Linked DNA regions of Thiosulfativibrio zosterae. The protein of the gene in region 1 interacts with the protein of each later gene in a pairwise test. Links are inferred from orthologs where the notes say so. Each region holds a gene or a part of one and is shown in the gene's direction. Other genes may lie near its edges. The genes, in order: THMIRH_RS04075 and THMIRH_RS05330.

The links.
Region 2: the proteins of THMIRH_RS04075 (region 1) and THMIRH_RS05330 interact in binary tests that used the Escherichia coli proteins (3 or more experiments, as listed by UniProt). The link is inferred for Thiosulfativibrio zosterae from one-to-one orthologs.

The regions. Positions count from the first base shown.
Region 1 is NZ_AP021888.1:938,053-945,666, forward strand. What follows is about bases 2,992-5,888. They hold THMIRH_RS04075 (chemotaxis protein CheA), read left to right. Parts: upstream 2,992-3,340; coding sequence 3,341-5,437; downstream 5,438-5,888. Other genes in these bases: cheD (chemoreceptor glutamine deamidase CheD), read left to right, coding at 2,992-3,330; THMIRH_RS04080 (hypothetical protein), read left to right, coding at 5,611-5,888. In the rest of the region: THMIRH_RS04050 (H-NS family nucleoid-associated regulatory protein), read left to right, coding at 102-278; THMIRH_RS04055 (class I SAM-dependent methyltransferase), read left to right, coding at 275-1,150; THMIRH_RS04060 (DUF6641 family protein), read left to right, coding at 1,375-1,806; tRNA adenosine(34) deaminase TadA, read left to right, coding at 2,083-2,604; more of cheD, read left to right, coding at 2,755-2,991; more of THMIRH_RS04080, read left to right, coding at 5,889-6,201; THMIRH_RS04085 (hypothetical protein), read left to right, coding at 6,437-7,327; molecular chaperone HtpG, read left to right, coding at 7,544-7,614. UniProt on the Escherichia coli protein: Involved in the transmission of sensory signals from the chemoreceptors to the flagellar motors. CheA is autophosphorylated; it can transfer its phosphate group to either CheB or CheY.
Region 2 is NZ_AP021888.1:1,179,989-1,187,555, forward strand. What follows is about bases 1,179-4,028. They hold THMIRH_RS05330 (protein-glutamate methylesterase/protein-glutamine glutaminase), read left to right. Parts: upstream 1,179-1,964; coding sequence 1,965-3,092; downstream 3,093-4,028. Other genes in these bases: THMIRH_RS05325 (CheR family methyltransferase), read left to right, coding at 1,179-1,859; THMIRH_RS05335 (methyl-accepting chemotaxis protein), read left to right, coding at 3,165-4,028. Outside these bases: THMIRH_RS05320 (hypothetical protein), read right to left, coding at 1-927; more of THMIRH_RS05325, read left to right, coding at 1,032-1,178; more of THMIRH_RS05335, read left to right, coding at 4,029-4,388; THMIRH_RS05340 (hypothetical protein), read right to left, coding at 4,452-4,733; THMIRH_RS05345 (YqfO family protein), read left to right, coding at 4,793-5,104; THMIRH_RS05350 (FKBP-type peptidyl-prolyl cis-trans isomerase), read right to left, coding at 5,149-5,853; trxB (thioredoxin-disulfide reductase), read right to left, coding at 5,920-6,879; THMIRH_RS05360 (DNA translocase FtsK), read left to right, coding at 7,060-7,567. UniProt on the Escherichia coli protein: Involved in chemotaxis. Part of a chemotaxis signal transduction system that modulates chemotaxis in response to various stimuli.

The DNA.
Region 1 (7,614 bases):
CTTAAAATCATTACACTACAGCAAGCGTAGAAAAAACGTGCTGTTCATTCCCTTAACAAATCTATAATATAAGACTGAAACATAACCAACGGAGGTGTGTGATGAAATCTTATGACGAGTTGAAAGCTGAAATGGAAGCAATTCAGCAGCAGATGGTTGAAGCTAAGAAGAACGAACGTGCTAACGCACTGAAGGAAGTAAAACGTCTTTGTAAAGAGTTTGGCTTTACTGCTGGCATGTTAAAAGGATCATTGGCCAAAGGAAGAGGCGTACAATGAAAGAGCGTATAAAAGATAAACTAAGAAAATATAAGCTGATAGTGTCTCTTTACAGAAAATTAAGGGGAACGAAAAGAGAAGGAACTGGCTGGGAGAAAGTCGCAAAGCAACTAAAAGATAAACAAATTTTATTTTGTAAAGACAACCCATCTGTTGAAACACTTCATTTAGAAATCGACCAAATCAATAAAAAACAGATCAGCGAATGGGGAGCGATGGTTTATTGTGGTGGAGCCTTGTATCAAGGCTACAACAAACTCGGATTGTTTGGTGTCAAACCAACTGAAGATAGGTTGGAACGTTATGACGCATTTCGTTACATTAATTCAGAAAGTTGTGTTCTTGATATTGGTTCTAATGCTGGATTTATGAGTTGCGAAATTGCAACAAAGGCGAAAAGCGTATTAGCTTTAGAGTACAACAATTATCTTAATGAGATAGGGCGGGCAACAGCTAATCATCTTGATCTAAAAAATGTTGAGTTTCTAGATAAAGACTTTCAGAAATTTTCGTCGGAAAGACGTTTTGACTGTGTTCTATCTTTATCAAACCACCATACCATCGACGGTGGGCTAAATATCTCATTTGAGCAATACATTAACAAGATTTATAACCTTATGGCTGACGGTGGTATTTTGTTATTTGAAAGTCATAACGTTTGGGTTGATGACTCAGATTTGGCGGAAAAATTTAAAATAGCTAGTAAGTATTTTGAACTTGAAAGAAGTAAGATGGTTGAAGCTTTCTTTAAGCCAGACATTGATAAACTTTTTGCAGTTTTTCGTCGCAGAGATCAAATTTTTAATGGGGATAGTTTGCTTAATTTTGACTTCAGTAAAGCAATCGAAGCATACGATTTTATTGAATATTGATCGGAAACAATTCTGTTTTTTTATTTTGTATAACATACAAAGAAACAGAGTATTAAGTTAGCTGTAGTTGAACGTGCAATGCACAACATTGGTAGAGACGCAGCGCCAGCATTTAAGCCTAAAGCATCTAAGCTAGATAAGTTTCTGAATACATATGACTAATCTTCGGATGACAGCCTCGGAACTCTGAAAGCACAATGCCTTTAGCTAATAAGGAGGCTGTTATGTCTGTACTTGATACACTAAATTTCGTTGCTTTTAACCCACTTCAAAGTAGTAACCCTATCGCTGTTCGTCGTCGCAAGCTGATTGCAAAGATTGATGAACAAATCCAACTTGCAGCAAATAAAGATTACACACCTACGCAACACAAGTGGGTTACTGACGAACATGGTAATCAACGCAAAGTGGAGGTTGCCAAACGTGTTAAGCGTTGGTGGACTGCTAGTGTTGATGGAAAGATTAATCTTGTAGTGCGCTATGGAAGCAAGCCTTTAGAGTTTGCCAAAGGCAAGAATGCAATCGAACTAGCTACTGAAGCAGAAGTTGCTGATGTGCTAGCTAAGGTGCGCGAAGCTGCTGAATATGGTGAGTTAGACACACTTATTGAACAACAAGCGCAGTTTGGCAGACGAGTGACACAAAAGAAAAAATGACAAGTTATATGGTGAACGTGTTTGGTTAAAGCACGTTCTTCGTCTTACAATGTGCAACAAGGGATTGCGTAAACTATTGAATTGCAATAGTTGCACAAGCGCAAATAAAACGTGCAAAGTAGTGGTAGACTTACACATTACTTACACGCTAACTATTATTATGTGGTAAATGATTGATATTAAACAGGAAATTATCAATGTTACTACTGAGTGGGAATAGACATTAAAAAGGCTTTCTGACGAAAGCCTTTTTTATAGCGTTCAAAAGAGTTTTTAATGATTCCTATTTGTCCAGAGAACCTAAGTCAAGCCGAGCAAGATGCTTTTTGGATGAGCTATGCGATGGATTTGGCGCAGAAAGCTGAAGAGGCTGGAGAAGTGCCGGTTGGCGCGGTTTGTGTTAAAGATAATCAATGGGTTTCTGAAGGGTTTAATGCTGTCATTCATCAAAATGATCCGACAGCACATGCTGAAGTCTTGGCTTTAAGAGCAGCGGGACAAGTGATTAAAAACTATCGATTAATTGATTTAACTCTTTACGTTACTTTAGAACCCTGTTCTATGTGTGCAAGTGCTTTGGTTCATGCCAGAGTAAAGCGTTTGGTATATGGGGCTAAAGACCTTAAAACTGGCGCAGTGGACTCTGTGTTTCAGTTAACTAACTCCTCATTGTTAAATCATAAGATAGAATCGGTGCAAGGGGTTTTAGAGGATAAGTGTTCTGCACAGCTCAGTCTGTTTTTTAAAAAACGCCGTGATGAGAAGAAGCGTGAGAAACAGCAGTTGTTGCCAAAATAAAAGAATTAAACGCCTTTAAAATGGCAGTATAAATAAATCTTGTGAGGGATTTTGAACTAATACTTGCGTGCTTAATGAATAAATGCGAGTATTATTACTATTAATTTTTTAAGGCTTAAATTAAAATTCATTTAGGTATTTATACTCAATATGCAAATCAGTATTGATCCAGCGGAAGGCATAAAAACAATTAAGATTCTGCCGGGTGAATTTTATGTCACTCGTGAAAACGAACGCATTGAAACTGTGCTGGGTTCCTGTATTTCTGCTTGTGTTAGAGATCCCATCAGTGGGGTGGGCGGCATGAATCATTTCATGTTACCGGTTGATAAAAACTCCACAGGTGCTTCAGAACTTTCAGATGCGAATCGTTATGGTAACTATGCCATGGAAAACTTAGTAAATGCTTTGTTAAACAATGGTGCAAAACGCGAGCGACTAGAATTTAAGTTATTTGGTGGTGGAAGAATAATGAATTCCATGACTAACATAGGTTGGTACAATATTGGCTTTGCATTTGACTATGTGTACACAGAAGGCTTTAAAATAGTTTCGCAAGATATTGGCGACATATATCCACGCAAAATTTTGTTTTATCCCAACAGTGGCCGAGTTCGTGTTAGACGACTCAATGCCATGCACAATCAGTCATTAGCGGCTGAAGAAACGCGTTATATTAATAATATCGGCACAAAACCTGTTGAAGGCGATGTGGAACTTTTCTGAGGAAGTGATTATGGACATGATGGAAACATTTCGACAAACCTATCTTGAAGAGAGCTTTGAGGGCTTGGATGTCATGGAGACTGGGTTGTTGAATCTCCCGCCAGGAGTCCCAGACAACGAAAAGATTAATGAAATCTTTAGAGCAGCTCACTCAATTAAGGGTGGAAGCGGCACTTTTGGTTTTACTGAAATTGCTGGATTTACCCATGTCCTAGAAACCTTATTGGATGAAATGCGCGATGGTCGTCGAGAAGTTACTCAGCCATCTATTGATGTTATGTTGGCAGCTGTTGATGTCTTAAGAGATATGCTATCGCGTTTACAAAATCATGATCCCATTGACGAAGAAAGAGCTGCTGAAGTTCAGGGGCAATTAGAAGCCATTCTGGGTATGGGCTCTGATCATTCTGAAGCGGCCACTGCAAGCGCTTCGCCTGCTGCTGAAAGTGCACCTGCTACTGTTGATTCTGATGGTATTTGGAAAATTAAAATTATTCCTGAGAAAGAGCTTATTCAAACGGGCAATGAGCCAATTAGAATTTTTAGAGAGTTAGAAACACTGGGCAAACTCTCAGTATTTGCGAATGACGAAAACTTACCATCTGCCGATGATTTAGACCCTGAAGAGCTGCATTTATCATGGGATTTAGAATTAACGGGTGAGTCAATTGCCCTTGCTGATGTGAAAGAAGTCTTTGAATGGATTGACGGCGACGGTGCGCAAGTAACTATCGTTGCGCCAGAAGTTAAAGCAGCACCAGTAGCGGCTCAACTTGAAGTGGTTAAACCAGCGGCTGCTCCAGTTGCCGTGGCACCTGCTGCAGAAGCAGCTAAAGTTGCCGAAAAACCCGGTGGAGCCGCTCAGTCTGCCAAAGCACCACCTAAGCAAGATGGTTCTATTCGTGTTGATTTAAGCAAAATCGATCAAATGGTGAACTTGGTTGGTGAATTGGTTATTACTCAATCAATGCTTAGTCAGTTTGGCGAACAGGCTGAACAAGCTGAACAGGGTGGTGAAAACGCTACCGACTGGGTAGATAAACTGAAAGAAGGTTTAACTCACCTTGAGCGTCACACGCGTGATTTGCAAGAAAGTGTTATGAATATTCGTATGTTACCAGTGAGCTTTGCATTTAACCGTATGCCTAGAATTGTGCATGATGTGAGCCAAAAATTAGGTAAGCAGATTGAACTGGTGATGGAAGGTGAAGGCACTGAATTAGATAAAACGATGTTAGAGGCCTTAACAGATCCATTGGTACATATTGTTCGTAACTCGATTGACCATGGTATTGAAAGCCCAGAAGTTAGAAGAGCAGCCGGTAAACCTGCGATGGGGACTGTTAAAATGGCTGCTTTCCACCAAGGTGGCAATATCTTAATCCAGATTACGGATGATGGTGCAGGGATTAATGTTGATCGTGTTCGTCAAAAAGCCATTGAAAAAGGCATTATTGATGCAGAACACAAGATGTCTGAAGATGACATTGTTGATTTAATTTTTCATGCAGGCTTCTCAACAGCGGATGTGGTGAGTGATATTTCTGGTCGTGGTGTTGGTATGGATGTGGTTCGTCGTAACATTCGCGGCTTGGGTGGCTCTGTAGAAGTGCACACCGAAAGAGGTAAAGGCAGTGTGTTTACGATTCGTTTACCTTTAACATTGGCTATTTTGGATGGACAGTTGGCAAGTGTTGGGTCGGAAGTTTATGTATTCCCGCTAGTGTCGATTGTTGAATCTATCCAGGTGGATAAATCTTTGGTGAAATCCGTTGCGGGTAATACAGAACTTTACAAGTTAAGAGATACCTATATTCCTGTGATTCGTTTACATCACAAATTAGGCGTTAAGGATGCCAGAACAGACTTAACCAAAGGCTTGTTAGTGGTCGTTGAAGAAAACGGTAAGCGTGCAGGTGTGTTTGTAGATGACTTATTAGGTCAGCAACAAGTGGTTATTAAAAGTTTAGAAAGTAATTTTATGAAAATAAACGGTATTGCTGGTGCAACCATTCTTGGGGATGGTACAGTTTCTTTAATATTGGATATTTCTGAGACACTTTCTAGTCATAAAGGTGGGACTTACCATCAACCTCAAGTTGCTTAAACCCTTTTAAGTGGCATAAAAAAACCTTCAATTTTGAAGGTTTTTTTGTTTATGGCCTTTTTATGTTGATTACCTCAATAAAGGTTTGTTTTGCAAAATCAAAAAAATGCTTACTTTAATGACATTAGTCGTTAAAATACACAGATGGTTAATCGATAAGAAACGAGGGTACGATGGCTTCACACGAAAATGAATATGCATTAGGGGCAAAAGAAGTTCAAGAAACGATTTTGATATTAAACTTATCCATCGCCCAAATAGAGTTGTCGATTACCGAAGGTGACCACTCGGTGAATACTTTGATAGACTCGTTTACTTTTATGTCTAATCATATTCACAGTATCCAAGAATCTTCGCGATTAATATCAGAAATGTCAGGCAATGTTGATGGCATTCAAGAGCATAACGATTCTTTGTTATTGCAGACTGGTGAGTTAGCTGAAAAAATGCAACAAGCCATTATGGCATTTCAGTTTTACGATAAACTCAGCCAGCGTTTAGACCATGTTTCAAAAGGTTTAACGGGTTTAGCAGAAATTGTTTCTAACGAAATGCATGTTAAAAATGCCGAACAATGGGAAAGCTTCAAAGTTCAAGTGCGTCGTGGTACGACTATGAGAGAAGAAGAGGAATTGTTTGAGTTGATTTTTGATCAACAATTACCTGGTGATAAAGCGATTGAAATTATGAAGGTACGTATGCTTGAGCGCATGCAAAATCAAACGGCTGCAGAACAAGATGAAGAGGAAATAGAATTTTTCTAATCCTGTAAACCAAGCGTCTACACCAAATTATCAAAAAGCCCCGATTGGGGCTTTTTGCATTTTAGACCTTTTTAATGGCTAAGTTTGACTTTGGCTTATTCTCTGATAAAAAAAATGAATTTTCTTTATTCAGTAAAGTTTATAACAATGGCAAAGTTGTATATAAATAAGAATGCAGTGATTGCTTAAAACAAATGAATTTATTTAAGTCATTGCAAATATAAAAGGATATTTCATGAAAAATTTTAGAACAATTCAGTTGCCAACGTTGGCTTTAGCTGCAATTTTCGTTGCTCCAAGTGTTTGGGCAGATACCTATCAACCTTTTGTATTGGCAGAGACAACTGCTGATTCAGTTGCCGCAGCTTCAGATAAGGCTAAAAGCAGTTTAGTTGGGCAAGGCTTTGAAGTCGTTGGAGAGTATGCGCCAAACGACGCTACCCATATTCTAGTGGTTACAAATGCGACTTTAAAATCCCTAGCAGCCAATTCTGAGAACGGTGGTTTTGGTGCAATTGAAAGAGTGGCTGTGGTCAATCGAGCGGGTAAGGTGGAAGTTTCTTATACCAATCCAACCTACCAGTTTAACGCTTACCGTATGAAAGGCGATATTTCTGGCGTGCAAACGGCTATGGAAAAAGCGTTGGGTAACGTTTCCACTTATGGCGCGGATGAAGGTTTGTCTGCAGAAGATTTGCGTGAATATCATTATAAAATGATGATGCCTTATTTTGATGATGAAGATAGATTGGCTTCTTATGGGTCTTATGAAGAAGCCTTGAAAACAGTCGAAGCAGGTTTGCAGGCTAAAAAGTCTGGCGTTGCAAAAGTCTATCGTGTCGATATTCCAGGCAAAAATATGTCGGTTATTGGGGTTTCTTTGTCACAAAAAGAAGGTTCAGATGCCAATATTCTGGCTCAAATTGATCAAAATGGTCATTCTCATGCCGCACACTTACCTTACGAGATTTTAGTGGTTGAAGACAGAGCCATTGCTTTAAATGGTAAGTTCCGTATTGCCATTAACTGGCCGAGTTTGTCTATGATGGGTTCTGGCAGCTTCATGTCCATTGCGAATGCACCTGATCACATCAAAGAAGCCTTAGAAACAGTTGCTGAAAAATAGAAATTTTTAGAGATTTTTAATGGTGTTTGACTTGTCCATTTTTTCGATTTGCTAGCGCTATTAATGATTCCTCCTTGAAACCCATTTGGTATTAAATGGGTTTTTTTTTGCCTAAGACTTGAAAAAGTGAGGGCTGTCCTTATTGATTAGGTACTTATCAAGCCTTTGCAACTCAGCAAAGAGTGTATTCGTTAGTCAATTAAATGGAGAATATTAATGAGCCAAACCGAAACTCATGCCTTTCAGACGGAAGTCAAACAACTGTTAAAGTTGATGATTCATGCCTT
Region 2 (7,567 bases), 240 kb from region 1 along the record:
CCAAATAAAAGTGCTGACAGTTTCATCCTTGTCTAGGAGAAGTTTAGTAATCATTTCTCCCTCTTCAAGTTGCAGAGTTAAAAGGACTTCAAAGTTCAAACTGCTTTCAGGTGGCGATTTTCGAACATCAATTTCAATGGCTTTGATTTTACTATCAGGGTGTAAGGGAGGTTCAGCATAAATCGTTTGGGGATTTTCGAGTAACTGGATTTGCTGAATGGTTATTTTGTTAATGGCTTTTCCAAGTAAGGTGGCTAGTTTGGAGGTTGACTCGGATAGAGGCGCGTTATTAGCAGCCTCTTGAAGTTGCAATAATTTGGCCTTTAAATCTTGAGTGGGCGGCACTTTATTTTTTAAATTATTTTCTAAAAATAGCCCCGAGTTTTGGAGGCTGTCTTTAAGAGTTTCCCCTTTGAGATTTGCGTTGGGTCTTAAGAGTTGATTCAAAATGGTTTGAAGTTGATTTTGTAAACTTGGCGGAAGCAGTTGTAAAAGACTTGGTTGCGAGAGTATTTGGAATGCTTGGGGTAACGAAATTTGATTAGGCAGTAAAGCTTTTAAAGCATTTTGAATTAAAACTTGGGCTTGGGGAGATAGACTGGTTGAATTTGGTTTTGACGATAAGATTTCTAATTGTAAGCTAGGCTGAGTTGCTTTAACTTGTACTTGTAGGTTTCCTGTTTCCGTCATTGGAAGCGGTGTATTGGCTTTAAAAGTTTTTCCTTCATAAGAGAAGGTCGTTTGATTTTGGCTATTTTGGGTGACAAATATCGTTAATATCTGGCCTTGTGTCAGACGGATCGTGTTGGCTGCAGCAGGTGCGCTACTGGTTGTTGTTTGGTTTAAGCCTGATGAGGAAGTGGGCGAAGTACCTGGGGTTGTTTTGGGTGCGTTAATATTAGGTGTTGATGTTGGGGTTATTGCCATTTAAATAAGCTCATCAGGGATTCGTAAAACTCATAATAAACTGCAAAAAGCCGTTTTAGCAATTATAATTCAGAGGTATTTAATAAATCATTGGATGGTTGTAAATGAGTGAGAGAGAGTTTGATTTTGATGATAAAGATTTTGCTCGAGTTAAAAAGATGGTTTATGACTTTGCGGGCATTGATTTAAACGAATCTAAAAAAAATCTGGTCTACAATCGACTTGCGAAGCGTATTCGTTTTTTGTCGATGAGTTCATTTGGTGAATATTTAGATTATGTCAAAGCTCAAGGAGAATCTGAGTTTGTACATTTAATTAATGCCATAACGACTAACCTGACATTCTTCTTTAGAGAAATTCATCATTTTGAATACTTGGCTCAAACCATAATCCCCATGCTGCTAAAAACAAATGCAGCAAGTAAAAGAATTAGAATTTGGTCTGCGGGTTGTTCTACGGGTGAGGAACCCTATTCTTTAGCAATCACTCTAAAGGAATCTGTACCAGCAGGCTGGGATGCTCGTGTCATAGCCACTGATTTAGACACTAATGTGGTCGAAACGGGCATGGCCGGTTTGTATAAGGTTGATCGCTTAAAAGGCGTGTCTGAGCCCAGAAAAAAGCGTTGGTTCCTAAAAGGTACTGGCGCAAATGATGGCTGGGTAAAGGTTAAATCTGAGTTACAAGAAATCATCGATTTTGGGCAAATTAACCTGATGAATGATTGGCCGTTAAAGGGGCAAATTGATGTTATTTTTTGTCGAAATGTGGTTATTTATTTTGATAAAGAAACTCAGGCAAGATTATTTAACCGTTATGCAGATTTACTGCCGTCACACGGCCATTTATTTATAGGTCACTCGGAATCACTTTATAAAGTTTGTGACCGTTTTGAGTTGCTTGGGCAAACGATTTACAAAAAGAAATTTTAATAATTTGAAACCTTTGTACCTTGCAAAGGCCTCTACAAATTAAATGAGTTTAGAGATAATTTCAAAATTAGAATGGTTCAGCTAAGAATAGTTAGGAAATAAATTATGTCAAAAATAAAAGTTTTGATTGTTGATGATTCAGCGTTAGTTCGTCAAATGTTGCAAGAGATGCTGAATGGTGACCCTGATATTGAAGTAATTGGAACCGCTTCAGATCCTTATGATGCTCGTGAGAAGGTTAAATTACTGCACCCTGATGTGCTGACCCTAGATATCGAAATGCCGAAAATGGATGGGGTGACCTTCTTAAAAAATTTGATGCGCTTGCATCCTCTGCCGGTCGTTATGGTTTCGACTTTAACCGAGAAGGGGGCAGATGTTACTTTTGAGGCACTTGATTTGGGTGCCGTTGATTTTGTGACCAAACCAAAAATTGATTTAGCCCATACCTTTGAGCAATATGCAGATGAGATTCGTCGCAAAGTAAAATCAGCATCTCGTGTGACAAGAACCTCTCTTGAACAGCACTACGCTAGATATGCTGCAAACCAAGAGCATAAGCCAGCGGTGTTGGCTCGAACTCATGCCCCCACAAGTGTTGTAGAGAAATATTCTGCAGATGCTATTTTGCAAAAAACCTCATTCAACAATAAACATTTTAGAACAACCGATAAAATTATTGCTTTGGGCGCTTCAACGGGTGGAACCGAAGCCATTAAAGAAGTGCTCATGCGTTTACCGGCAGACACGCCCGCCATCGTCATTACGCAGCATATTCCCGCAGCCTTTAGTTTACCGTTCGCAAAGCGAATGGACACGGTCACAGAAATGAGTGTTTGTCAGGCTGAGGATGGCCAACAAATTTTGCCGGGCCATGTTTATATAGCACCTGGCGACAAGCATTTGTTGGTAGAAAGAGATGGCGCACGCTATGTTTGTCGCTTAAATGATGGCCCGCCAGTTAACCGCCATAAACCTTCAGTTGATGTGATGTTTCGTTCAGTTGCACAAAATGTTGGGCCCAATTCAATAGGTGTCATTCTAACGGGCATGGGAAATGATGGCGCTGCGGGCATGAAAGAATTACAGGCTGTTGGTGCGCCAACCATTGCGCAAGACCAAAAAACCAGTGTGGTTTGGGGGATGCCCGGAGAGGCGGTAAAGTTAGGTGCTGCGGATTCTATTTTGCCCTTGGATCAAATTCCTCAAAAGATGTTGTCGCATGTTAAATAAACCAAATTGTCGAATTTTTGGCATGTCTTATGCTTTGACAAAAGCAACTTACTTTAAATCGAAGGTATAAACATGCTAAATATCATTAAACGCTTTTGGGCAGCATGGTTGGTAACAATCTTGGGGGTCGTCGTAACCCTCATAGAGATTCCATTTGCAGGAATTATTTCTTTACTGTTGGTTTCGATTGTATGGACAATCTTAGCGGCAAAACTTGCCACTGAGTCCGTCTCGGAAGCTGTAGTCCACAAGACGCCTGCCCAAAGCTCATCGGCAGCATTTGATGCCAGTGTGGTTGATGAAGCCTTGCATGTCTTAATGGGGGATGTTGATGCAGTCATTGATCAAGAAGTTGAAATTGTTCGTGGTGAATTGCTTCAGGTTAAAGAATTGGTGGCAGAAGCGATTGAAACGCTTAATGACAGTTTTTCTGGATTGCATGAACAGACACAGATGGAATACCGTTTAGTTGTTTCACTGCTTGATAACCTAGGCGGCGGTGCTGGCGAAGGGATGAGTATTCAAAAATTCTCAACTGAAATTAAGTCAGTCTTGGGTTATTTGATTGAGTTATTAACAAAGTCTAGTCAACGCAGTTCTGAAACAGTAAACAAAATAGATAACATGGTGGGGCAGATTGAGTCTATTTTCGTTCTTTTAGAAGATGTTAAAGGTATTGCAGACCAAACAAATTTATTAGCCTTAAATGCGGCAATTGAAGCTGCGCGTGCTGGAGAAGCAGGCCGAGGTTTTGCGGTGGTTGCTGATGAGGTAAGAAAGTTATCTCTGAATTCTAACTTGCTTAACGAGCAAATTCGTAAACAGGCAGAAAAAGCAAAACAGACAGTGGATCAGGTTCGTAAAATTGTCAGTGAAACCGCTACCAAAGACTTGGAACAGGCCAATTCTTCACAAACCAAAGTGACTGGTTTGGTTCAAGACTTAGAGGATATGAATGATGGTATTTCAGATAAACTGGGTGATGTTTCAGGGATTATTTCACAAATTGAAACCAGTGTATCAAATGCTATGCGTTCACTTCAGTTTGAAGATATTGTAAGACAGTTAGTCGAGCAGGTTCTGAATCACCTTGAGAATTTGAGTGGATTTTCTCGCGAAATCAATATGTTTATTGCTGCCGGTAAAGATATGCCTGTTGCCTCTCTAAAAGAGCATCAAGAGCGCTTAGAAAACTTTAGACAAACGATTCATGACCAAAGAGAAGATATTGAATCGAAAAGAATGCGCCGTGTAACAGCGGCCTCAATGGATGAAGGTGAAATTGATTTATTCTAAAGAATAATGAATATGCACAAAAAAGCCCGATGGATACATCGGGCTTTTTTTTAATTTAAAGAATTAAGCCATTCCACCCATTTGATTGTTCCATAAACTGCCGAAAATTAAACTGAAAAATAAGCCAGTTGCAAACACAATGTACCAGCGTTGACGCTGTTTGGCGGCTGCTTTAACTTCTTCTTCGGTCATTTCTTTTTCTTCATCTCTATCTTTAAAGAAAACAGCCATAAATCCAATGGCTGAAATAAACCCCGCAATATTGGCAAAATAATGAATGCCGGTAATCATAGAAGTAATGCCTAGCGCCAAGATAGTGCTGTAAGTGATGAGTAAATATTTCATAATAAAGTTCCTAGAGTGTCATAATAATTTGCGATATTGTAAAAAATTTGGAGTATCTCATGTATAAATTTGTTTTCTTTGTGCCAGAAGCCTATTTAGAAAGTGTTAAAAAGGCGGTATTTGCCGCTGGCGCAGGTAAAGTGGGTACTTATGATTTTTGCAGTTGGCAAGTAAAAGGGTCTGGACAGTTTATGCCTAGGGCAGGGGCTAACCCTTTTTTAGGTAAGGTGAATGAGGTAGAAACGGTTGAAGAGTATCGTGTTGAAATGCTTTGTGAAGAAAACTTGATGCATCATGTCATAAGGGCATTTAAACATACCCACCCTTATGAAACACCCGCCTATGAAGTCCTTAAACTAGAAGATTTTTGAAAACATTAAAGGAAAGGACTTGCCTTTCCTTATTCAAAAAAGACTTAGCTTGATTGCTTCTCTTTGCTGGCCATAATAAATTCTATTGTAAATATTAAAGTGGCATTGGGTCCAATGATGTTGCCGGCACCTTTGGCACCATAACCCAGTGAAGGGGGAACATAAATTTCCCACTTAGCGCCTGGTTTCATGCGTTTTAATGCTTCACCCCAGCCTTGGATAACATCGCCCATTTGAAATTCAATGGGGGTTCCGCGATTATACGAGCTATCAAACTCTGTGCCGTCAATTAAAGTGCCTTTATAGTTAGCCGTAATATAGTCACCTTCTGCTGGGCTTTCACCTTGCCCTTCTTCTAGGACTAAATATTGTAATCCGTTAGGCAGAGTCACCACGCCTGGTTTTTTCTTGTTGGTAGCCATAAATTCGGCACCGGCTTTGGCATTAGCCTCGGCTATTTTTTGTTTTTCGGCAGCTTGTTTAGCCAGCATTTCTTTCTTGAGTGCCATGATAGAAGATTGCATTTGTTCTTCGGTGAGTTTCATGGGTTGTTTGTTAAGGTAATCTTGCATACCCTGCACTAAAGCACCTGTATCAATGTCAATGCCTTGACTTTCAAAGTTTTTGGCAAGGTCGGTTCCTAAGGTGTAGCTGGCTTGTTGTTGGGTTGTTTCAAGTTTAATGCTTTCATCTGCATATGAAAGCCCTGTGACAGCGGATAAAGCGATAATTAGTAATGTTTTTTTCATAATAGTTCGTCTTATTTAAGGTGTTAAAAAGCCCCAAAATAAAGGGGCTTTAGTGATTATTTATTATTATGCTTGCGCATCAAGTTGGTCTAGATATTTTTCAGCATCTAAAGCCGCCATACAACCCGCGCCAGATGAAGTAATGGCTTGTTTGTAGACTTGGTCCATAACATCGCCAGCCGCAAAAACCCCAGGGATGGAGGTTTGAGTTGCATTTCCTTGTAAGCCACTCTGCACTTTAATGTAGCCGTTAATCATTTCTAATTGGCCATCGAACAATTGGGTGTTCGGGGTATGTCCAATGGCAATAAATACGCCTGACAAATCAATATCTTTAGTTTCACCCGTATGCACATGCTTTAAACGCATCCCAGTGACGCCCATTTTGTCACCTAAAACTTCATCTAAAGTAGAGTTAAACTCGATTTTAATGTTGCCATTTTCCGCTTTTTCATGAAGGTGTTTGGCAAGAATTTTTTCAGAACTAAAGCTGTCTCTACGGTGAACAATGGTCACTTCTGCTGCAATATTAGATAAGTAAAGCGCTTCTTCAACAGCAGTGTTTCCGCCACCAATCACAGCAACTTTTTGATTACGATAAAAGAAACCATCACAAGTTGCGCAGGCAGAAACCCCTTTACCTTTAAAAGCTTCTTCAGAGGGTAGACCCAAATATTTGGCAGAAGCGCCTGTTGCGATAATCAGTGCGTCACAAGTATATTCACCCGAATCACCGGTTAATTTAAAAGGTTTGTTTTGTAAGTCTGCGGTGTGAATGTGATCAAAAATGATTTCTGTGCCAAAACGCTCAGCGTGTTTTTGCATACGAACCATTAGGTCTGGACCGGTAAGTCCTTCTACATCTCCTGGCCAATTATCAACTTCAGTGGTTGTTGTCAGTTGTCCGCCTTGCTGCATCCCGGTAATCATGACAGGTTGTAGGTTAGCGCGTGCAGCATAAACGGCCGCTGTATAGCCGGCAGGGCCTGAGCCTAAGATTAAAAGTTTACAATGCTTCGTTGCCATACTAAGTTTTCCTTTAGCGTTCAAATGTATTGATTGGAGTAATCTGTTATCTAATCCGCGTTTATAGCCAATACCTGGTGTTAAACGACAGTCTAGTGGAATAAATATGTTAAAATTTTAGCAGTTTTTCTAACTTTCATTTCAGTATATTAAAAATTAATAAAGAATCCCGTTAACCCAATGACTTTTAAGCAAGCCAAAAAACAAACGACACCTGCCGTCAAAGAAGAAAAAACCGAAAATGGTTTTTTTAGAATAGGTTTTCCTGACTTGGGGTGGGTGCTAAAAGACGGTTTGGTTTTAAGCAGTATTGGCCTCGCATTTTTTTTGTTTTTGGTATTGTTCAGTTACCACCCAACCGATCCAGGTTTTGATTCTGCCAGTGCTCAACAAGCCGTTAACAACTATGGTGGCAAAACTGGGGCTTGGCTGTCATCATTCATTCTTTACCTATTTGGAATTTTTGGTTTTTTGATTCCTTTTGGGGTCTTTATGGCCGCTTGGGTAACTTTAAAACTGCGGGCAGGCAGTGCCTTAGATGTGTCGCGTTTTATTTTCAGCTTGGTTGGCCTATTTTTCTTAATTCTGTCGGGTGCAGGGTTGAGCGCTTTGTATCTAGACCCAAACAATAGCTTGATTCAATTGCCTTATTCCGGTGGCGGGGTGATGGGCTATGAGTTGAGTCAAG